Linked DNA regions of Megalodesulfovibrio gigas DSM 1382 = ATCC 19364. The protein of the gene in region 1 interacts with the protein of each later gene in a pairwise test. Links are inferred from orthologs where the notes say so. Each region holds a gene or a part of one and is shown in the gene's direction. Other genes may lie near its edges.

Region 1 (11,940 bases):
CCCTGGTGCGTCTCCTTGAAGGCGCGGTGCTCGTCCACATGCCCGATGACCGTGCCGGCCTCGGCCAGTTCGATGGTGTACGTGCCGCCGGAGCCGCGCAGATCGATCTCGCGGTGGGGGTTCTTGCGCGGGGAATGCAGCCTGGAGCCGTCCTTGGAGCGCAGCAGCGTGCCGGCCTGCTCCATGCGTCGCACTTCCTGCCGGACCTCGGCATCGGCCAGCCAGGACTCGTCGTCGGCCAGGGGCAGTTCCGTGGCTGCGCACTCCAGATGTCGGGCCAGAATGACCGGGTTGTACGGGTTCAGCACCGCGGCTTCCGGCGGTCGGGAGAAAAAAGCTTCGGGATGGCGCATGAAATACTGATCCAGGGCGTCTTCCTGGGCCACCAGCACCACCACGCTTTCCTGCTGCGCCCGGCCCACGCGGCCGCCGCGCTGCAAGGTCTGCATCACCGTGCCGGGATAGCCGGCCAGGATGCAGCAATCCAGCCCGCCGATGTCGATGCCCAGTTCCAGGGCCGAGGTGGAGATGACCGCCAGCAGTTCGCCCGAGGCCATGCGGGCTTCGATATCCCGCCGCTCTTCCGCCAGAAAACCGGCCCGGTACGCGCTGATGCGGCCCTTGAAGCGGCCGGCGCGTTGCTGCACCCAGAGGCTCAACAGTTCCGTCATCTTGCGGGACTGGGAATAGACGATGGTCCGCAGGCCGCGGTGCAGGGCCGCCTGCAGCAGCTGGATGACCGCCTGGGACGCGCCTTCCAGCGGGTTCAGGAACAGCACATGCCGCCGGCCCTGGGGCGCGCCGGATTCCAGCACGGCCGCCGGCGCAATGCCGGTCAGCTGTGTGGCCAGCTCCACGGGATTCGCCACCGTGGCCGAGCAGAAGCAGAAGGCCGGGTCTGCCCCGAACCGGCTGCACACCCGGCGCAGGCGGCGGAACACCTGGGCCATGTGCGAGCCCATCACCCCGCGGTAGGTGTGCACCTCGTCCACCACCACATACTTGAGGGAGGCCAGGAAGGCGGCCCATTTTTCGTGGTATGGCAGCAGGGAAAGGTGCAGCATCTCCGGATTGGAGAGCAGCACCTGGGGCGGATCGTCGCGGATTTTCTTGCGGAAATGGGCAGAGGTATCGCCGTCGTAGATGGCTGCCGAGGGCCGGGCATCGCCGGGCCAGTGCCCGGTCAGGCTGTGGAAGGTCTTGAGCTGATCCTGGGCCAGGGCCTTGAGGGGGAACAGGTACAGGGCGCGGGCGTCGGGATCGGTCAGGCAGGCTTCGAGCACGGGCAGGTTGTAGGTGTACGTCTTGCCCGAGGCCGTGGGCGTGGCCACCACCACATGCCGGCCCATGCGCAGCAGATCCGTGGCCAGGGCCTGATGACTGTACAGGGCCTCCACGCCGGCGCGGTCCAGCACACCCTGCACGGCCCGGGGCCAGGGCCGCACCGTGGGGGCGGTGCGGGCGTCCTGCTCGGGAAACACCTTGTGGCAGACCACCTGCGGCCCCAGCCGCGGCGAGGCCTTGAGCTTTTCCACATAGTCCCGCACGCCGGCGGATGAATCCGGGAACTGCCCGCCTTCCGGGGAATGCATGTGCGCCGATGAAACGTCCTCAGGCATGGAGTACGGCTACATCCCCGTGGATATCTTGTATTTCTTCAACTTGTACTGCATCAGGCTCTTGGAGATGCCCAGGGCCTCGGAGGCCTTGGTCTGCACAAAGTCGTTGCGGATGAGCGCCCGGCGGACCAGGGCGGCCTCGATTTTCTCCAGGGTATCGGCCAGATCCAGTCGGGCGGGCAGCAGATCCACGGCGCTCTTGAACTGGCTTTCCTCGTCCTTGATTTCGGGGGGCAGATCCTCCACGCCGATGGCCTCCCCCGGCGCCAGCACCATGCAGCGCTCCACCACGTTCTCCAACTGGCGGATGTTGCCGGGCCACTCGTAGGCGCAGAGGTAATCCATGGCCTCCGGCGCAATGGCCTTGACGGGCATCTTGTTCAGTTCTGCATACTTGTTGATGAAGTGCGCCACCAGCAGGGGGATGTCCTCCCGCCGTTCCCGCAGGGGCGGCAGCTGGATGTGCACCACGTTGAGCCGGTAGTACAAGTCTTCCCGAAAGGTGCCTTCCTTGACGCATTCCAGCAGATCGCGATTGGTGGCGGTCACGATGCGGATGTCCACCTCGATGGACTCGGCGCCGCCCACGCGTTCGAAGATCCGCTCCTGGAGCACCCGCAACAGCTTGACCTGCGTTTCCGGCGACAGCTCGCCGATCTCGTCCAGAAACAACGTGCCCGAATCGGCCAGCTCAAAGCGGCCGCGCTTGCGGGCCACGGCCCCGGTGAAGGAGCCCTTCTCGTGGCCAAAGAGCTCGCTTTCCAGCACGCCGGGGTTCAGCGCCATGCAGTTGACAGAAATAAAAGGATTTTTTTGCCTGGGGGATGCGAAATGGATGGCCTTGGCCACCAGTTCCTTGCCCGTGCCCGACTCGCCGGTAATGAGCACCGTGGAGCGCGAGGGCGCGGCGCGGTCCACCATGGCCAGCACATCGCGCATGGGTTTGGAGCGGCCGATAATCTGGTGCAGGCCGTAGCGCTCCTCCATGGATTCCTGCAGGATGCGGAACTGGCGCTGCGTGGCGCTCATCTTCATGGCTTTGGAGGCGGAAAGCAGCAGCTCCTCGTTGGAAAAGGGCTTGGTGATGTAGTCGAAGGCCCCGATCTTCATGGCCTCCACCGCGCCTTCGATGGAGCCGAAGGCGGTCATGATCATCACCGGGATGTGCGGATGGTTTTTTTTGACGTGTTCCAGCACGTCCTGGCCGGTCATCCGGGGCATTTTCATGTCCGTGATGATCACGTCCACATCGCTTTCATCCAGGTAGGCCAGGGCGGTTTCCGGGTCCGAGAGGGCCGTGACGGAATAGCCGGCGTCCGAAAGCATGGCTTCCAGGATGAGCAGGTAGTTCGGCTCGTCGTCCAGGCAGAGAATATTCGTAGACATGCAACGTCCCTGATGGCGCGGCGCGGATTACGCGGCCGGCAAAAGCACCACGGCGCGAGCGCCGCCTTCGGGCGCGTTCTCCAGCCGCAGCTCGCCGCCGTGGCTTTGAATGATGCCGTTGGTGATGGCCAGGCCCAGCCCGGTGCCATGGTCCTTGGTGGTGAAGAACGGGTCCAGCAGCTTGTCCGCGATGGCGGCATCAATGCCGGGGCCGGTGTCGCGGATCACGGTTTCCAGGGTCTCGCCGCGCCGGGAGGCCTGCACAAAGAGGGTTCCCGGCCCGGCCATGGCCTGCAGGCCGTTGGACACGATATTGTAGAACGCACGGTACAGCAAATCCTTGTCGCCGGAAAGCATCAGGCCCCGCTCCACCTGGCGTTCCACCTGCACCTCGCACTTGCGGCATTCATGTTCCAGAAAAACAAGCACCTGGTCAAGCACGGTGGCCAGCTCCACGGGCTCCTGGCGGGGGGCCTTGGGCCGGGCGTAATCCAGAAAATCGCTGACAATCTGCGACAGGCGGCGGGATTCGTCAAAAATGGCCTTGAGGATGCGGCCGTGCAGGCTGTTCTCGTCCCCCTGCTTCTTGAGGAGCAGTTCCGCGGAACTGCGGATGATGCCCAGGGGATTGCGAATCTCGTGAGCAATGGAAGCCACCATGCGGCCCATGCTGGCCAGCTTCTCGTTCTGGTGCAACTGGCGCTCCAGGCGCTGCGTTTCCTGCAGGCGCTGGGCGCTGATCTTGTCCACCCGGCGAATGAGCATGAGCAGGACCAGGAACAGCAGCAGGGAAATACCCAAGGAATTGAGGATGATGATCCACTGAAACCGGATGACCGTCTTGTAGACGCCGGCAATGTCCTGGTAGATTTCCAGCACGCCCACCAGGGTGCCGTTGTGCACGTCGTCGCCCAGGTCCGTGGCCACGCGCAGGGGGTAGGTCATTTTCATCACCACCTGCCCCGGCTTCGGCGGCATGATCCATTCGGACCAGATGGGCACGTCCTCGCGCTTGCCCACGGCGAAGATGGGCTCCCCGCGATCGGCCACGCGGCGCACGTCCTGGGTCATGAGATCCTGGCGGCCCACATGCTCGGCCTCGGTGCTGTAGGAGATGACGCCATCCAGATCATAGATGCGCAGCTCCAGCATGTTCAGCCCGTGGATGGTGGAATTGATGACGCTTTCCAGCCGCTCGTACTGGGTGGCGTCGCGCAGTTCCACGCGGCCAAAGCCCACCAGGGTGGGCAGGATAAAGCGACGGTAAATCTGATGGTTGAGATTCTGGGCCAGCAGCAGGCCGAATTCCTGCTGCTTGGCCAGCAGGGTCTGCCGGGCCTGGTTGGCGATGACGATGGACAACGCCAGCCCGGCCAGAAAGGTCAGCGCCAGGGACCCCCAGGAAAGATACTTGGCCGTGCTGTAGGAGCTGGACGGCAAATCCGAATGGCCCGCCGGCTGCCCGGATACACCGGATACGCCGGATGTGGCGGATGCGCCAGATGCGCCGGACGCCGAAGCAGTGGCGCGGCTCCCGGAGCCGGAAGCCGCGCCGTGTGCACGCTCGGAGGAGAGATCGCGGTCGGACATGCGGTGTTACGCCACGCCCAGCCCCTGGGCCATGGCCGCCAGGGCCGTGCGCAGGGTGGCTTCGTCCAGGGCAAAGGAAAGCCGCACGCAGCGCGGTGCGCCAAAGGCCTCGCCCGGCACCAGGGCCACGCCGGCTTCTTCCATCAACCGGTTGCACAGGGAGACGGAATCCGGCGAGCGGTGATCGTAATAGCGGGACACGTCCGGGAAGGCATAGAATGCGCCGGCCGGGCTGGGGCAGACCACGCCCTTCCAGCCGCCGATGATGTCCATGACCATGTTGCGGCGCTGTTCAAAGGCGGCGCGCATGGCTTCCACCTCGTCCCAGGGGCCGGTGAGGGCGGCCAGGGCGGCCTTCTGCACGATGGAGCAGACGTTGGAAGTGGACTGGCTCTGCACCATGTCCATGGCATCGATGAGCGGGGTGTGGGCCACCAGCCAGCCCATGCGCCAGCCGGTCATGGCAAAGCTCTTGGCCAGACCGTTGGTGATGGCGATGTGTTCCGGATGGCTGGCAAACCACTTGGCGCAGGAGGCCGGCGTGTTGGGCGCATAGACAAGCTGGTCGTAAATTTCATCGGAAATGACCAGAATGCCCTTGTCGAGGCACGTTTCCACCAGCAAGTCCAATTCCGCCTGGGTGTAGGTGGCGCCGGTGGGGTTGGAGGGCGAATTGAGCACCAGGCAGCGCGTTTTGGCCGTGGCGGCGCGCATGATGTCCGCAGGGTTGATCTTGTAACCGTGCTCGGCCAGGGTGTCCACAATCACCGGCACGCCGCCGGCCAGGGCCACCATGTCCGGATAGCTCACCCAGTACGGCGCAGGGATGAGCACTTCGTCGCCCGGATTGAGCACACACTGAAAATAGTTGTACAACGCCTGCTTGCCGCCGTTGGTGACCACCACCTGCTTGCCGGCCACATCCACATCATAAAATTTCTTGTAGTAGGCGCCCACGGCGGCGCGCAGTTCGGGGATGCCGGCCACCTGGGTGTAGCGGGTGAAGTTCTGGTCGATGGCGGCCTTGGCGGCCTCGCGCACATGGGCCGGGGTGTTGAAGTCCGGCTCGCCCACGGAGAGGCTGATGATCTTCTTGCCCTGGGCCTTGAGCTCCATGGCCTTGGCGCTGACTGCCAACGTGGCGGACGGCTTGACGACCTGAAGACGCTCTGCGAGACGCATGGGATCGATCCTTGTGTGGAAGGTGGGGTGAAAATCCAATGGCCCGGACAACAATAATCAAAAAGCAAGGCATCGTAAATGTCCAACCGCACGGTTCGCCCGGTTCACGCGATTCCGCTCCTTCCCCTGCCGTCCGGCTCGCGCATTGTCTCCCTGCTGCGTCGGGAAAAGCGGTTCCTGGTGCTCGTGCAGGATGGCGACGACGCCTTCTGGGTGCACACCAACAACTCCGGCAGCATGGTCGGACTGGTCCGCGAGGGGCGGCGGGCGGTGATCTCCCCTGCGCCTTCGCCCAAGCGCAAGCTGCCGTGGACCCTGGAAATGATCGAGCTGACTCCCGGCCGGGAGGACTGGGTGGGCGTGAACACCCTGACCCCCAACCGCCTGCTCGCCAAGGCCTTTCACGCCGGCGTGCTGCAGGCCCTGGTCGGGCTGCACGGCTATACCCTGCTGCGGCCCGAGGCTCCCTGCGGTGAAAGCCGCATCGACGCCCTGCTCATGGGGCCGCAGGCGCCGCCCTTGTGGGTGGAGGCCAAAAATGTGACCCTGGTGGAAGACGAGGTGGCCGCCTTTCCCGACGCCGTGACCGTGCGCGGCCGGGGGCATCTGGAGGTGCTCATGGAGCGTGTGGCCCGGGGCGAACGCGCCGCCGTGTGCTGCTGCATCCAGCGGCCGGACGGGCGCTGTTTTGGTCCGGCGGACTATATTGACCCTGCTTTTGCCGCAACCTTCTGGCGCGCCCTGGAGGCCGGGGTGGAGGTCTGGCCCCTGCGGGTGTCGGTTTCTCCGGCCGGCATGGGCCTGGCAGGCCGTCTCCCCCTTGCGCAACGGCCGGCTTCGGGGCAGAAATAGGGGATGGAACACGCAGCAGCAACCCCCCATCGCGCCGGCATGGCCGCCCTCATCGGGCCGCCCAATGTGGGCAAGTCCACCCTGCTTAATGCCATCATCGGCGAAAAGCTGGCCATCGTCACCCCCAAACCCCAGACCACGCGCACGCAGATCACCGGCATCCACACCGTGCCTGGGTTGCAGATTGTTTTTTTTGATACGCCGGGCATCCACCAGCGCAGAGGCCGGCTGAACAAAGCCCTGCTGCAGGCCGCCTGGCAGAGCCTGCACGAAGCCGACGTGGCCGTGGCCTGCCTGGACGCCGCCAAGGCCCAGAAGGCCGGCAGCGTGGCCGCGCAGGTGGCCAACATCAAGGGACCGCTCCTCGCCTCGGGGCTGCCGCTGTTGGTGGTGCTGAACAAGGTGGACCAGGTGAAGGACAAGGGCCTGCTGCTGCCGCTGCTGCAGGAGGCCGCGGAGCTGTTCCCGGAGGCCGAAATCATCCCGGTGTCTGCCCTGCGCAAGGACAATCTGGACCGCCTGGTGGCGCGCATCGCGGCGGCGTTGCCGGAATCCGAGCCCCTGTTCCCGGACGATCAGATTTCCACGGCCCAGGTGCGGTTTCTGGCGGCGGAGATTGTCCGGGAAAAGCTCTTCCTGCAGCTGCGCCAGGAGGTGCCCTACGGCGTGGCCGTGGATATTGAACAATGGGAAGAGGATCCCGAAACCGGCTTCACCCGCATCAGCGCCGTGATCTACCTGACCCGCGAGGCGCACAAGGGCATGGTCATCGGCAAGCAGGGGCAGACGCTCAAACAGATTGGCGTGCTGGCGCGCGAAGAGATCCAGGAGTTGCTGGAAGCCAAGGTGCATCTGGAACTGTTTGTGAAGGTGAAGGAAGACTGGACCGAAAACCCGGCCATGCTGCGGGAGCTCGGGTATCAACTGTAGCGCTGCACGGCGCATGCTGTCGGACTGTGGCCAGAAGCGCTCGCCGATCCGACTGTTCGCTGCCGCACCTGGGACAGTCATGTCATACGACTATATTGCTGACAATGTTGCGCGTATTCGCCAGGAACTTGACGCCGCCTGCCATGCTGCCGGAAGAGATCCGGCCGGGGTTGCCTTGGTGGCGGTGTCCAAATTCCACCCTGCCGCCGCCGTGGCCGCCGCGGCCGCGGCAGGGTGCACGGTGTTTGGCGAAAGTTACGTGCAGGAATGCCTGGAAAAGCAGGCCGCCCTGGCGCACTTGCCCGTCCAGTGGCACTTCATCGGCCACATCCAGAGCCGCAAGGCCAGGGAGCTGGCCGGCAGGGCCGCGCTCATCCATGCCGTGGATTCGCTGAAGGTGGCAACCTTATTGCATAAACACGCGCAGGAACAATGCACGGTGCAACCCATTCTGCTGCAGGTAAACGTGGGATGCGAGGCGCAAAAACACGGCGTCCCCCCGGAGAATCTGGAAGCCCTGGCCCGGCAGGTGGTGCAGCTGGAGGCCCCCTCCCATGGCGGCATCCGGCTGGATGGCCTGATGTGCCTGCCGCCATGGCTGGAGGATCCCGAGGCGGTGCGGCCGTTTTTCGCCCAACTGGCCACCTTGCGGGACCGGCTGCAGCAGACGCTGGGCCGGCACCTGCCGCATCTTTCCATGGGCATGAGCCACGATTTCATGCAGGCAGTGGCCGAGGGGGCCACCCTGGTGCGCATTGGCACGGCAATTTTCGGGGAACGCCCCTGCACACACGCGGCGTAGACTAAGGAGAACAGGCCATGGATCTGGCCACCGTCATTGGCATTGTGCTTTCCTTCGGGCTGGTGGTCGGGGCCATTGTCACGTCCGGCTCCCTGTTAACCTTTATCGACATCCCCTCCGTGCTCATCGTAGGCGGGGGCACCCTCGGCACCATCCTGGTCAATTACCCGCTCAAAGAGATCCTCAGCGTCATCGGCGTGGCCAAAAACGCCTTTTTCGCAAAATCCGAATCGCCCACGGAGGTCATCTCCCGGTTCATGGAGTACGCCAACCGCGCCCGGCGCGAAGGCATCCTCTCCCTGGAACCCATCATCAAGGAGATTGACGACGTGTTTTTGCGCAAGGGCCTGCAACTGACCGTGGACGGCCTGGAGCCCCAGGCCATTCAGGAAATTCTGGAGACAGAAATCTCCTACCTGGAGGATCGCCATGAGAACGGGGCTGAGATCCTGAGTGCCTTCGGTACGTTTGCGCCCGCCATGGGCATGATCGGCACGGTTATCGGGTTGATCATGATGTTGCAGAACATGAGCGATCCGTCCACCATCGGCCCGTCCATGGCCGTGGCGCTCATCACCACGTTTTATGGCGCCGTCCTCTCCAACCTGATATTTCTGCCCATGGCCGGCAAGCTCAAGCTGCGTTCCAAGCAGGAAGTACTCATCCGGGCCATGGTGATGGAAGGCATTCTGGCCATCTCCAAGGGTGAGAATCCGCGTATCATCGAAGAAAAACTCACCAGCTACATTGCGCCCAAGCAGCGGCCGCAACCCAGCTAGCCAAGGAACACGGAAGCCATGGCCAAGCGGGAGAAAAAGGAGAAGCCGGCGCCGGGTGTCCCGGCCTGGATGATCACCTTCACCGATCTCATGACCCTGCTGCTGACCTTTTTCGTGCTGCTGGTGAGCATGGCCACCCTGGACGAACAGCGCAAACTCGTGACCCTGGGATCTGTGCTTGGGACCTTCGGCATGGGGGATGCCGGCATTGATGCGCGCTCCACAAAACACAACAAGTCCACCGTGGAACCCGGCCCCATGGAAGACGTCCCGGCCCTTGAGCGCCTCAAGGACATGCTGTGGGAAGATTTGGAAAACGATCTGGACTTCCGCTCCAACAAGTTCATCGAGGTGCTTTCCCTGACTGCGGACGTGCTCTTCGAGCCCGGCGGCACCACCATGTCCCAGCGGGGCAAGGAAATTATCGACCGCATCCTGCCCGTGCTCCTGCGCATTGAACAGCCTTTGCTTCTGGCTGGGCACGCCTCCGTGGCGCGGGAAGAAGTCGCCGATTATATGGTGAAATTCGATGCCGAGGGCCTGGACTTCTCCTGGGATTTGTCCCTGGATCGGGTGATGAGCCTGTACCTCTACCTGCTCTCCCGCGGCATGGACCCGGCCAAGCTGCGTGTGGAGGCATACGGCCAATACCATCCCATCCACACCAACCAGACCGCCGAAGGCCGACGCAAAAACCGCCGCGTGGACATCGTGCTGGACAAACGTAACGCCAACTGGGAACGTGTGCTCGCCAGCCCCCGGGCAGACGAATTGCGCGGCGTGTTCGAATACAAGGATTTCCGCTTTGAAATCCGCTCGCCGGTGCAGCGCGAAGCGCAGCAAGACGAGGGAAACTAGCCATGCCCCCGCGCAAACGCAAAAAAAAATCCGGCGGTGGTGAAGGCTCCTGGCTGGTGACCTTTGCCGACCTCACCACCCTGCTGCTGACCTTTTTCGTGCTGCTCTTGACCATGTGCTCCATGGACAATTCGATCGTCACCCGGATCAACCTCTATTTCAACACGATAGGCCATGTCACAACCCGGGGCGCCGGCAAGGTGCCGCGGAACGTCGAGTTGGTGATCACCTTGCTGGAGGACCCATGGTCCATTGTGGAAAAACCAAACCGGTTCAAGGAACTATTGTTCCCTGACGACATCATCCCCCCGGAGATTGACAGAAGCACGCTGCTGGAGAACATTGCCGTGTTGCAACGCCCCGAGGGCGTGGCCCTGGTGCTTTCGGACAAGCTGATTTTCCGGCCGGCCGACGCCCGGATCACCCCCCCGGCCAGGGCCATCCTGGAGCGCATTGCCGAAATTCTCCTGGCCATGGATGCCCCGGTAAACGTGGCCGGCCATACCGGACCACTCGACAAAGACGCCGACGATCAGTACGCCTTGTCCAAGGCCCGCGCCGAAGCCGTGCTGAGCTATTTGCTGGAGTACAACATGTTTGTGCCGCGGTTCTCGCTTTCCTGTTACGGGCAGGACCAGCCCCCCGAGGCTCTCCGCCCCACTGCAGCGGATCCGGGCGCCATGCTTTCCAAAAGCCGGGTGGAAATACTCGTCAAAACCACGCCGTTTTTCCGCGGCTACTAGCAATAAGGAGAGACGCACGTGCCTGAAATCGATGCCGATCAGCCCAAGAAAAAAGGCAGCATGCTCAAGTGGATCATCATCCTGCTGCTCCTGCTGCTGCTTGGCGGCGGTGGGTATTTTGCCTACACCACCTTCTTTGCCGCCTCGGGCAACGCCACGGAGGCTGCGTCCGAGAACCCCAACGCACAGGCCCAGGGCAAGCCGGGAGACATCCAAATGGTCACCCTGCCCACCTTCCTGGTGAACCTGGCGGACCCCCTGGGACGGCGCTACCTCAAAATGACCCTGGACGTGGAACTGGTGAACAAGGCCGCCGCCGAAGAGCTGGGCAAGCAGACGCCCAAAGTCCGCGATGCCATCATCCTGCTGCTCTCCAGCAAGAGCTATGCGGATCTGGCCACCCCGGAAAGCAAGCTGGTGCTCAAGAATGAGGTGGTGGAACGGCTCAACCTCATCCTGGGCGGCGCGCGTGTGCGCAACGTGTACTTTACGGACATGGTGATCCAGTAAGCTGGAACACCCATTGATTCGTTGCCGCGGGCCACAGCGTGCGGCAACACACCCATACGAGCACCCGTATCGCGTCTCCTGCGCGAGGCGGATGTGGAGCACCTCATGAGCAACGACATCGATCAGGACAAGCTGGCCGAAGAATGGGCCGCAGCCCTTGCGGATCAGGACAACCCGGGCCTGGACGACGACCCCATGGACATGCTCGGCGGCAAGGGAGCCATGTCCAGCGACAATGCACTGGCCGAGGAATGGGCGCGGGCCCTGGCCGAGGACGAAGGCGATCGCGTGAAAAAGTCCCGGGACCAGGACAAGCTCTCCCGACAGGCCAAAAAGGCCGACTTCAAGGATTTGACGGACGAGGCCAAAAGCCCCCGCGTGGACAACACCCGCCGCGAGCTGGATTTCATCCTGGATATCCCCCTGGATGTTTCCGCAGAGCTGGGCCGCACCCGGCTGCTCATCAACGAGCTGCTGCAGCTGGGCCAGGGCTCGGTGGTGGAATTGAACAAGCTGGCCGGCGAGCCGCTGGAAATCTACGTCAACGGCAAGCTGGTGGCCCGGGGCGAGGCGGTGGTCATCAACGAAAAATTCGGCGTCCGCCTCACGGACATCATCAGCCCCATTGAACGGGTCAAACAGCTTGGCTGACGTCCGGCCAATCGTGGCAATCGTGGCACTCCTGGCCA
Region 2 (10,770 bases), 870 kb from region 1 along the record:
CCCAGACCCGGGACCGCCACACAATCTCAACACCCGCCCATTCCGCCCGCGCCTTCTGCAACCACCTCGCATCATACTGCAAGGCATCATAGACACGCTGCGTCTCGGGCCACCCCTTCCGCATCTCGTCAGTTGTCAGAATCCACATCCGCACATACAGCGCTTCTTTCGATTCAGCTTATACCGCGACCTGAATACAATGGCAAGCACAAATCTGATGTTCTGCTCTAGTTCGCACTCTAACTGTTCTCTATAACCGTATTCTGCTCATGCGACTTTTGTTTCTACAGTAAATCTAGACTTTGTATAACATTAATCACGATTGTTACTACATTTAACGTCTTGAAATAAAAAGATTTTATGACACCATCCGAGACGCAAGCGGACCGCAGTCCACACACAAGAAATCAACTTTTATCATGTAATAGTCGGTGGATAGCATAATATGCCCAGCCCGAAAACCCTTGCGTCGTTGCATCTGCATCACTCTGCAACATCACAGAGGAGCAACAGATTGCATGCAAAAGTCACATTCCAGACACTCTTGTTGCACTCGGTGTTGCAGTGTCAGAAATCTGAATGCACGGCGCACCAGCCCTGGCGTCCGGCGAGCCCATGATTCCCAGGGGCGCGGCCTGCGTTGCACGTGCACAGCCTGGCTGCAGCCGTGTCTGGTTTCGCAGTCCATGCAAAAAACGCCCCTGCCGCGACATGCAGCAAGGGCGTCAAGCAACTTTCGGTCAAACGCTGTGGAATCAGGGCAGAACAGGCGGTGTGTGCGTCAGCGCGCCGTAGAACTCGGGCCGCCGGTCGCGGAAAAAGCCCCAGATGCGTTTCTGGGCCCGCAGGGCGTCCAGGTCGAAGCGGACCGTGCGCACCGTCTCTTCCAGACGGTCAGCCTGGGCGGCGATGGCGCCGGTATAGTCCGTGATGAAGGAAGTGCCGTAGAATGTGGTACTGCAGCAGACGCCGTGTTCCGTGCCCACGCGATTGGCGGCCACCACAGGGGTGAGGTTGGCGCCGGCGTGGCCTTGCATCACGCGTTGCCAATGGGGTTGGGTGTCCACGCCGGGTTCTTCGGGCTCGGAGCCGATGGCCGTGGGGTACAGAAGCACGTCCGCGCCCAGCAGGGTCATGGCCCGGGCGGCCTCGGGGAACCATTGATCCCAGCAGATGCCCACCCCCACCCTGCCGTAGCGGGTGTTGTGCACCAGGAATCCCGTGTCTCCCGGGGCAAAGTAGAACTTTTCCTCGTATCCCGGGCCATCGGGGATGTGGGACTTGCGATAGACCGGTTTGGCCGCGCCGTCGGCATCCAGGAGCACGCAGCTATTGTAATAGCGTGGGCCGTCGGGGGTGTCCTCGCGCTCAAAGAAGCTCACGGGGAGCACCACGGCCAGCTCCCCGGCCAGGGCCGAGAGGCGGGCAATGTCCGGATGGCCGGCCAGGGGCCGGGCGAGGGCAAAGAAGGCGGGGTCCTTGTCCTTGCAGAAGTAGGGCGTGGTGAGCAGTTCCTGGAGGCAGATCACCTGCGCGCCCATGGAGGCGGCCTGGCGCACGAGTTCGCAGGCCTTGTCCAGGGTGCGGGCGTCGCTCTCCTCCCAGGCCAGCTGCACCACGCCGAGAGTCAGCGGGAGGGCCATGTGGTTATGTCCTGTAGGTGGGCTTGGTGCGTTGCGGGGTGGAGAACTTCTTGGCGTCCAGCCCGTACTTTTTCACCTTGTAATTGACGATGCGGTAGCTCACGCGCAAGTCCCGTGCGGCCTGCAGCATGTTGCCACGGGCCTTTTTGAGGGCGTCCACCAGGATTTCCTGCTCGAACTTGGCCACGGCCTCGCAGAAGGAGAGGTTGTTTTCCGTGGAGGAGCTTTCCGCCGTCTGCAGCGAGGGCGGCATATGATACGTGCGGATGACTTCCTCATCGCAGATGAGCACGGCGCGTTCGATGCAGTTTTTCAGTTCGCGGACGTTGCCGGGCCAGTGGTACTGCGTGAGCAGGTCGATGGCCGGGGTGGAGATGCGTTTGATCTCCTTGGCGTACTCGCCGGCATATTGCCTGAGGAAATGCTCGGCCAGGGGCAGCACGTCTTCCCGGCGCTCCCTGAGGGGGGGGATGAAGATGGGAAACACGTTGATGCGATAATACAAGTCCTCGCGGAACTTGCTTTTTTCCACCAGCTCTTCCAGGGGCTGATGCGTGGCGCACACCAGCCGCACATCCACGCTCACGCTGTGCTCGCTGCCCAGGCGCTGGATTTCCTGCTCCTGGATGGCCCGCAGCACCTTGGCCTGGGCGCCGGTGGAAAGCTCCCCGATTTCATCCAGAAACAGCGTGCCCTGGTGCGCCAGCTCGAACAGGCCCTTTTTGGTCTGCACCGCGCCGGTGAAGGCGCCTTTCTGGTAGCCGAAGAGTTCGCTTTCCACCAGTTCCGAAGGCAGGGCCGCGCAGTTGAGCTTGATGAACGCCCTGTCCCGCCGCGGGCTGGCCATGTGGATGGCCTCGGCCAGCAGTTCCTTGCCCGTGCCGGATTCTCCGCGCAAGAGTACCGTGGCCCGGCTGGGACCCACCTGGGCCGTCTGGCTGAGCACCAGACGCATGGCTTTGGAGGCGGCGACGATGTTGGCGGCGATCTGGCCGTGCTCCAGCTGGGAATTGGAGTACAGGCCCTGGGCCATCAGATGACGCTGCCGGGCCATCTCCTCCTGCAGATAGGCGGCCAGGGTGGCAATCATCCCTGCCACCACCTCCAGGAACCGGCACTGCGCTTCCAGGATCTCCAGGTCGTCGCAGGGGGTGTCCACGGAGAGGGTGCCGATGATTTCCGGCCCGTGTTCCTGATCCCGATTGGGCGCCAGCACCGGCACGCACAGGAAGGCCAGGGAGGCAAGCTCCGTCTCGCTGCGGCCGAAGGCCTTGTTCAGAAAGGCCGGATGCTCCTTCATGCGTGCCACCACCAGGGGCTGGCCCGTGGTGAAGACCTGCCCGGTGATGCCTTGCCCCGGCTCGTAGGTGGTCTGGGCATTCTTGACCTGACCGTGCGTCAGGGAGAGCTTCAGGTGCTGGGTTTCGGGGTCGAAGATCATCAGATGCGGCCGCTGAAAGCCGTGGTTTTCCGCCAGGGCTTTCAGGATGTTCTTCAGGCTGATCTGAAACGGCGCCTGCGGCCCCATGCCGGCAAGAATCTGCCGCAAGGTGCCCAGATACGGCGCGAGGTCGCGCGTCATGTCCCTGCCGAGGGTGGCGTGTGCGATCATGCTGTCCTCCGTCAGAATGCCGGGGATGCGCTCGTTTGGCTGGCGGCGGCCTCCACACCCAGGGCGATGGCGTTGAGGTTCAGGGAGGCGATGGCCGGCTTGAGGGTGGCGCGCACCGCATCTTCCAGCGCATCGGGGCCAAAGGGGAAAAACTGCATGGCCAGCGCTGCGCCCAGCAAGGCCAGGTTGCCGCTTTGCACGGCTCCGGCCTGCTCGCCCAACGTCCGGCAGGAAAGGAACAGGCAGCCGCCGGCGCATGCCCGGGCTGCCGCCTGGATGGTCGCCAGATCCGGCCGCGCTTCCTTGCCCAGGCAGACGCCCATGGGGTCGATGAAATCCGTGGACGAGACCACCATCCCGCCCGGCCGCAGCATGGGCAGGGCGCGATAGGTTTCCAGGGGTTCAAAGCCAAGGAGCACGTCGGCCTCACCCGGCCCCACGCGGGGGCTTTTGAGGCCGCCCAGCAGGATGGTGGATTCCACCACCCCGCCGCGCTGGGCCATGCCGTGTACCTCGCCGGAGGTCACATCCAGCCCGCGCAACAGCGCCGCCTTGGCCAGCAGCGTGGTGGCCGTCAGGGTGCCCTGGCCGCCAACACCGGTCAACAGAATACGCATGGTGTGCATCCCCTTCCCTCCTCTACTTTTTCTTCGCCTTGATGGAAGGGGCGATCTGCGCGCAGAACATGCAGCCGCTGCACGCTTCCGAGTCCACGGCCACGTCGCCATCCGTCCGCACAAAGGCCGGGCAGGCCAGGGTTTCCAGGCAGCGATCCACGGCCTCGCCCTGTTCCTTGACCTCCGCCGCCACCGTCACCTTCTGCTTGAGCACCCGCCGGGCAAAGAGCGCGCACGGCTCCTTGGCGATGAGCACCTTCACGCCGGGCATTTCCCGCAGCTCGCGCAACGCCTTGAGGGTGGTGTTGAGCCGGGCCGGGTTCACGGTGAGCACCTGTTCCACCCCCAGACTCCTGACGATGGGCTCAATGGCCACCTGCGCCTGTCCCATGGCCAGGGCCTTGGCGTCTGCGCCGGGATGTGGCTGGTGCCCGGTCATGGCCGTGGTCTGGTTGTCCAGAATAATCAACAGCAGGTTGTGCCGGTTGTGCACGGCATTGAGCAGGCCGGTGATGCCGGAATGGAAAAAGGTGGAATCGCCGATGAAGGCGAGCACGGGCTTGTCCGAAAACTTGGCAAAGCCCGAGCCGGCCGAGACGGACGAGCCCATGCACACCAGGAAGTCCGCCGCCTTGAGGGGCGGCAGGAGGCCCAGGGTGTAACAGCCGATGTCCGAGGAATAGATGGCGTCGTCCCCGAATTCCTGGCGCACGGCATAATACAGGGACCGGTGCGAGCAGCCGGCGCAGAGGTTCGGTGGCCGCATGGGCAGGCCCTGGGCCGGGGCACAGGCCTGCACCGCAGGCAGGGGCAGATCCAGGAGCTTGCACAACGCCGTCTTGACCAGATGCGTATCGTACTCGCCGAAGCGCGGCAGGCCCGTGGCGGCAGAGATGCGGGCAAAAGCCTGTCCGCCGGTCTGCTCATCCAGCTTGCCGAACACATGAATGTCCACCCCCAGGCGCTGGGCCATGGCGCGGATTTCCAGCTCCACCATGGGTTCCAGCTCTTCCAGCACCAGGAGCTGCCGGCAGCCCTGCAGCATGGCGGTGATGGCAGCCTCGGGCAGGGGATAACTCATGCCCAGATCCAGAATGCGCAGCCGGGAGGCCGCCGCCTCGCCCAGCTCCAGCACGGCATCGTGCAGATAGGCCCGGGCGATGCTGGAGGCAACCACTGCCGTCTCTCCCTGACCGTGCACGGGGTTCCAGGTGGATGCATCGGCCTCGGTCACCATGGCCTGCATGTGGTCCAGCAGGGCCAGACGCATGGGCCGGGCAAAGGCCGGCACCGGCACAAAGCGGCGGGGATCCTTCTGGAATGGCACGATCTCCGTGCGCTCCGGCAACGGGCCGAAGGTGCAGGGGCCGCGCATGTGGGAAACGCGGGTGGTGGTGCGCAGGATCACCGGCCGGCCCGTGCGCCGGGCCAGCAACAGGGCGTCGCGGGTCATGTCCTTGCATTCCTGCACGGTGGCCGGCTCGAACACGGGAAAGAATCCCAGGCGGGCATAGGTGCGGGAATCCTGCTCGTTCTGCGAGGAATGGCAGCCCGGATCATCCGCAGCCAGCAGCACCAGCCCGCCGGGCGCGCCGGTGTAGGCCAGGGTCATGAGCGGATCGGCCGCCACGTTCACGCCCACGTGCTTCATGGTCACCAGGGTCATGGCGCCGGCCAGGGCCGCGCCGGCGCCCACCTCCATGGCCACCTTCTCGTTGGTGGAGTACTCGAAAAAGTACGGGGCAGCCTCACCGCTGGCAAGGGAGATGCGGTGGAAGGTGTCCGGCACTTCGGAAGACGGCGTGCCCGGATAACACGCGACACACTGGATGCCAGCCTCCAGCGCACCGCGAACAATGGCTTCGTTGCCCAGCAGCAATTCCACGGCACCAGCCGTTGCGCTCAACAAGGGATGACTCATGCTCCGCGACGCTCCCTGCTCTCGGGTTATGAGGATTTCTTCTCAGCCTTCAACAGCTCAAGCCGGGCCATGACCTGGCGATAAAACGCCGTCTGCTGGCTGGATTCCTTCTCCATCATGGTCGCCCAGGCCGCAATGGCGTCCTGGTATTCGCCTGCCGCCTCGGCCGCCTGGGCCTTCAGCCGCAACAGAGACTTCTCGAAACTGGCCGGCGCGCCCTGCTCCAGGGTGCGCACCAGGGCCAGGGCCTCCTGGGCCTTGCCAGCCAGCACCAGGGCCTGCGCCTGGCCAATGCCGGCGGTGGTCTTCATGGGCTGGGACGCCTTGAGGGCAATGCCCGCCCAGACATCCGCCGCCTTGGCGTATTCTTCGCTGGCCATGAGCAGCTCGGCCAGGGAGAGCATCGCCCCGGTGCGCACCGGCTCCGGCGCAGCCTGGGCAAAGGCCTCCAGCTCCGCGGCCGCCGTCTCGCCCTTGGCGTTCACCAGCAGCGAGCCAAGGACCTCCGCCGCCTGCTTGCGGGCGGTCTCCTTGTTCCATTTGGCCAGGGACATGGCCGCCGCCGCCAGGATGATCACCGCGATCACCACGCCCAGCATCTTGAGATTGTTCTGTATCCAGACAAGGGCCGGATGCTCGCGAGGGATGCCCGCCTCTTCGAAAGAAATGAGAGTGGACCCGGGACGCTGGGACGTCTCAGGAGTGGAAGCAGCAGCGGACGAAGGAGTGCGCGACGACTCTGCCATGGGAAAAATCGCTCCTTGGAGGAATGACCGGGATGTGCTACACACACGCTCACCGCGCAGCAGCGCGGCAGGGCCTTGCCACCGCGTTCGGCAGCCAGGACTGACCCGTTCTTCTAGTCATGGTGTACAGAAATGTCAAAAGAGTTTTGGTTTTCTGCCCAGTCTTACACGCATCCATCTTGACTTGCTCGCTTTGTACAAAATTGTCACCTTTCTGCCGCCGACCGACAGCCCACCAATCAACCCACTGAAAATACAACTTTTCTTACGGAGGACCCATGGACGCCGCCCACGACATCGCCGCCCAGATGGAGGCCATCGGCCGCAGGGCCACTGCCGCCGCCCGTGTGCTGGCCGCCGCTTCCCCGGCCCTCAAGAACAGGGCCCTCCTGCAGCTGGCCCAGCTGCTGCGCACCCGCGGCGATGTCATCGCCCAGGCCAACCGCAAGGACCTCGTTGCCGCCGACGCCGCCGGCATGGACGCCCCGCGCATGGACCGTCTGCGCCTCACCGACGGCGTGGTGGAAGCCATGGCCAAGGCCTGCGAGGACGTGGCTGCCCAGTCCGATCCCGTGGGGGCCATCGAGACCATGTGGAAGCGGCCCAATGGCATCATGGTGGGCAAGATGCGCATCCCCCTGGGCGTGGTGGCCATGATTTTCGAGTCCCGCCCCAATGTCACCGTGGATTCCGCCGTGCTCTGCCTGAAGGCCGGCAATGCGGTGATTTTGCGCGGCGGCTCCGAGGCCATTCATTCCAATCTGGCCCTGGCCGCCCTGCTGCATGAGGCCCTGGACACCGTGGGCCTGCCCGCGGACTGCGCCCAGGTGGTGGCCACCACGGACCGCGCCGCCGTGACCGCGTTGTGCAAGATGGATCAATACATTGATGTGATGATCCCCCGCGGCGGTGAGGGGCTGGTGCGCGCCGTCACCCAGGCGGCCACCATGCCCGTGCTCAAGCATTACCAGGGCGTCTGCCATTGCTATGTGGACAAGGCAGCGGATCTGGAGCAGGCCCTGGCCATCGTCTACAACGGCAAGTGCCAGCGCCCCGGCGTGTGCAACGCCCTGGAGGCGACCCTGGTGCATGCCGACGTAGCCGAGGCCTTCCTGCCCATGCTGGCCAAGAAGCTGGGCGGCATGGGCGTGGAGTTCCGCGCCTGCCCCAGGGCCCTGCCCCTGCTGGGCGCCACGGCCGTGCCGGCCCAGCCCGCGGACTGGGGCCAGGAGTTCCATGCCCTCATCATGGCCGTGAAGGTGGTGGATTCCATGGATGCCGCCCTGGACCACATCGCCGCGTACGGTTCCAACCACACGGAAGTGATCTGCTCGCGGGATCATGACACCGTCATGCGCTTTCTGCGCGAGGCGGACGCCTCCATGGTGGCGGCCAACGCCTCCTCGCGTTTCAACGATGGCGGCGAGCTGGGCCTGGGCGCGGAGATCGGCATCTCCACCTCCAAACTGCACGCCTACGGCCCCATGGGCGCGACCGAGCTGACCAGCACCAAATTCGTGGTCCTGGGCCAGGGCCAGACCCGCGGCTAGAGCACGTTGTTTTTGAAAAGCACTCTCGGGGGAAAACCTTTCTGCAGAAAGGCTTTCCCCCGAACCCCCTTTCCAAAGACTTTTTATTGTGATTCCAAAGTACTCCCAACTTATTGGCACGAAAGATCCGGCCGGCCTGTCGCCGCTGTCCCCTGCCCTGCCCTTTTCCGACGAGGCGCCGCGGCTGGGCATCCTGGGCGGTTCCTTCAACCCGCCCCACGTGGGCCATGTGCTGCAGGCCCGCCACGCCTGGGAACTGCTGGGGTTGACCCGCCTGGACGTGCTCCCGGCCGCTGCGCCGCCGCACAAGCCCCGCCGCGGCCTGCTGCCCTTCGACCTGCGCGTAACCCTGACCCGACTGGCCATGCAGGACGCCGGGCTTTCCGGCCTGCGCATCGAGGATCGCGAAGGCCGCCGCGCCGGCCCGTCCTACACCATCGACACCCTGCGGGAATACGCCGCCGAGCTGCCGGGCTGGGAGATCATCTTTCTGATGGGCTCCATCGACCTGCCCACCCTGCCCACCTGGAAGGACGGCCTGCGCATCAATTCGCTGGCCCACCTGGCCGTGCATCCCCGCGAGGAGGACGAGGCCGATCAGGTGGCCCAGGTGTTGGAATCCGGCGCGCTGGGGCGCTATGCCCGCGTAAAATCGCCCCTGCCGGACACGCCATGGTGCTGGCGCAAGGCCGAGCCGCCGGGGAAGCTGCTGTGGTATCTGGAGTGCGGCCGCCTGCCCGTGTGCGCCACGGACATCCGCACGCGATGGCGCACCGGCGAGCCACTGGACACGGTGCNCCTTTCTTCAGAAAGGTTTTCCCCCGAGAACTCCTCTCAAAAAGGACGTTGCCTTAATCTTCGATGGGATGCGTCGGACTGCGCAGGATGGCCCCCTGAATAAGGATGGCCTCGTCGTAGCGCATGTAAATGGAGTCGCGCTTGTTCACCAGCTCAATGTAGCCCGTGGCATTACGCAGCACCACGGTTTCGTTGGGCTTTATCTCGCCGCGTGCGGCAGGCTCCAGATCGTCCCAGTGCACCGCGTAGGTGTACACCTGTCGATCCATATTCTTCAGGGTGCCGGCGAAGCTCGAAAGCGGCAGCGCCAGGGTCAGGATCAGCCCCAGCGCCGCCGCAAGAATGAACGCCTGCATGCTACTGCCCGGGCTTGACCTTTTCGTACAGGTCAAACCGCAAGGACGGTTCCAGGGTGTGGGCGTCGAATATGCCGTCGGCGTCGGTATCGAAATGGCCGAACACGCGGCCGTTGCCGGCGTCCACCAGATAGCCGTAGACCCTGCGGTCGAAGCTCTTGCCCGGCACATGGAAGGCGAAATACTTGACCATCAGCTCGCCCTTGGGTCCGGCCTTGAAGGCGCGGCCCACGGTGTCTGCGCCGTCCAGGAAGGGGAAGGCATCGAACGGTTCGATGTCGCCCAGGAACTTGCCGGCCTTTTCCGCCTGCGCCGAGGCGGCGAGCAACTCGTTGACATTGAGGAACACCAGATCGCCCGCGGCGGTGGGCACGGCTGCAACAGGTGCCGGGGGGGCCGGGAGTGTCGGGGGCGGCGTTTCCTGCGGGGGAGTCTTGGGAGTCTCCTGCACCACCGGCTGCTTGACCGCCTGAGGCATGGCCGCTTCCGTCTGCGGGGCGGCGGCTTCGGCCGTGCGGTTCTGCTCGTCCTCAGTCGCCTGCTGCGAGGCCGGATCAGGGGATTCGCCGAACGGCCAGGCACACCCGGAGAGGGAAAGCGTGCTTCCCACAAGACACATCAGAACACCCGCCGGGAGAAGCACCTGGCGCAGACGCATCACGCATGCTGTCTTCATCATGAAAAAATCCTCCACAACTGCCTGTCTGCCACACGGGCATCTGCATGTTCCCGTGCTGAAGTATACGTCATCCCCTAAAGAAGCAAGCCTCATCCGGCCGATAAGAGCAGCGAGTGGGGAGGGGAGACTCTGAAAACGGCCGGGAATCGCGCCCCGCCCGCAGGCCCTCGCCGCGCACCACCGCGGCGCAGGCCAAGTTCCCCTCGGCAAGGATGCCATGCAATTCAAGGAGGAATGACTATGTCTCTGACCATTAACAACAACATGATGGCGGCAAAGGCTTCGCTGAACCTCAGCAAGGCGTACAGTGCTCTTGGAACCTCGGTGGAGCGTCTCTCTTCCGGCCTTCGGGTGAACTCTGCCGCCGACGACGCAGCCGGTCTGGCCATTCGCGAACTCATGCGCGGTGATATCGCCTCCCTGAACCAGGGGGTGCGCAACGCCAACGACGCCATTTCTCTGATCCAGACTGCGGACGGAGCCCTGGGCGTCATCGATGAAAAGCTCATCCGCATGAAGGAGCTCGCCGAACAGGCCGCCACCGGCACGTACACGTCCGACCAGCGGCTGATCATCGATTCCGAATACCAGGCCATGGCTTCGGAAATCACGCGAATCGCCAACGCCACGGATTACAACGGCCTGTACCTGCTTAACGGCAATCTTTCCAGCGACACGCATGTGGGCACCAGCATGGTTTCCACTGGTCGGCTCAAGGTCCACTTTGGTTCGGACAACGACTCTGCGGAAGACTACTACTACATCAAGATCGAATCCGCCACTGCTTCTTCCCTGGGCGTGGGCAACCAGTCCGTCGCCGGCGACGGCTTCTCCATCTCCACCCAGGA

Evidence for each region.
Region 2: the proteins of sfsA (region 1) and DGI_RS00375 interact in binary tests that used the Escherichia coli proteins (3 or more experiments, as listed by UniProt). The link is inferred for Megalodesulfovibrio gigas DSM 1382 = ATCC 19364 from one-to-one orthologs.

The regions. Positions count from the first base shown.
Region 1 is NC_022444.1:951,245-963,184, forward strand. Bases 4,763-7,742 are described here. They hold sfsA (DNA/RNA nuclease SfsA), read left to right. Parts: upstream 4,763-5,855; coding sequence 5,856-6,629; downstream 6,630-7,742. Other genes in these bases: DGI_RS04195 (pyridoxal phosphate-dependent aminotransferase), read right to left, coding at 4,763-5,777; era (GTPase Era), read left to right, coding at 6,633-7,559; DGI_RS04210 (YggS family pyridoxal phosphate-dependent enzyme), read left to right, coding at 7,639-7,742. In the rest of the region: DGI_RS04180 (DEAD/DEAH box helicase), read right to left, coding at 1-1,619; DGI_RS04185 (sigma-54-dependent transcriptional regulator), read right to left, coding at 1,629-3,005; DGI_RS04190 (sensor histidine kinase), read right to left, coding at 3,033-4,595; more of DGI_RS04195, read right to left, coding at 4,602-4,762; more of DGI_RS04210, read left to right, coding at 7,743-8,361; DGI_RS04215 (motility protein A), read left to right, coding at 8,379-9,140; DGI_RS04220 (OmpA/MotB family protein), read left to right, coding at 9,159-9,998; DGI_RS18680 (OmpA/MotB family protein), read left to right, coding at 10,001-10,741; DGI_RS04230 (flagellar basal body-associated FliL family protein), read left to right, coding at 10,760-11,251; flagellar motor switch protein FliN, read left to right, coding at 11,357-11,902. UniProt on the Escherichia coli protein: Binds to DNA non-specifically. Could be a regulatory factor involved in maltose metabolism.
Region 2 is NC_022444.1:75,204-85,973, forward strand. What follows is about bases 6,045-8,953. They hold DGI_RS00375 (glutamate-5-semialdehyde dehydrogenase), read left to right. Parts: upstream 6,045-6,817; coding sequence 6,818-8,089; downstream 8,090-8,953. Other genes in these bases: DGI_RS00370 (YfgM family protein), read right to left, coding at 6,045-6,539; DGI_RS00385 (hypothetical protein), read right to left, coding at 8,941-8,953. In the rest of the region: DGI_RS00350 (carbon-nitrogen hydrolase), read right to left, coding at 756-1,643; DGI_RS00355 (sigma-54-dependent Fis family transcriptional regulator), read right to left, coding at 1,648-3,255; DGI_RS00360 (indolepyruvate oxidoreductase subunit beta), read right to left, coding at 3,267-3,881; iorA (indolepyruvate ferredoxin oxidoreductase subunit alpha), read right to left, coding at 3,895-5,793; more of DGI_RS00370, read right to left, coding at 5,820-6,044; more of DGI_RS00385, read right to left, coding at 8,954-9,243; DGI_RS00390 (hypothetical protein), read right to left, coding at 9,245-9,922. UniProt on the Escherichia coli protein: Catalyzes the NADPH-dependent reduction of L-glutamate 5-phosphate into L-glutamate 5-semialdehyde and phosphate. The product spontaneously undergoes cyclization to form 1-pyrroline-5-carboxylate.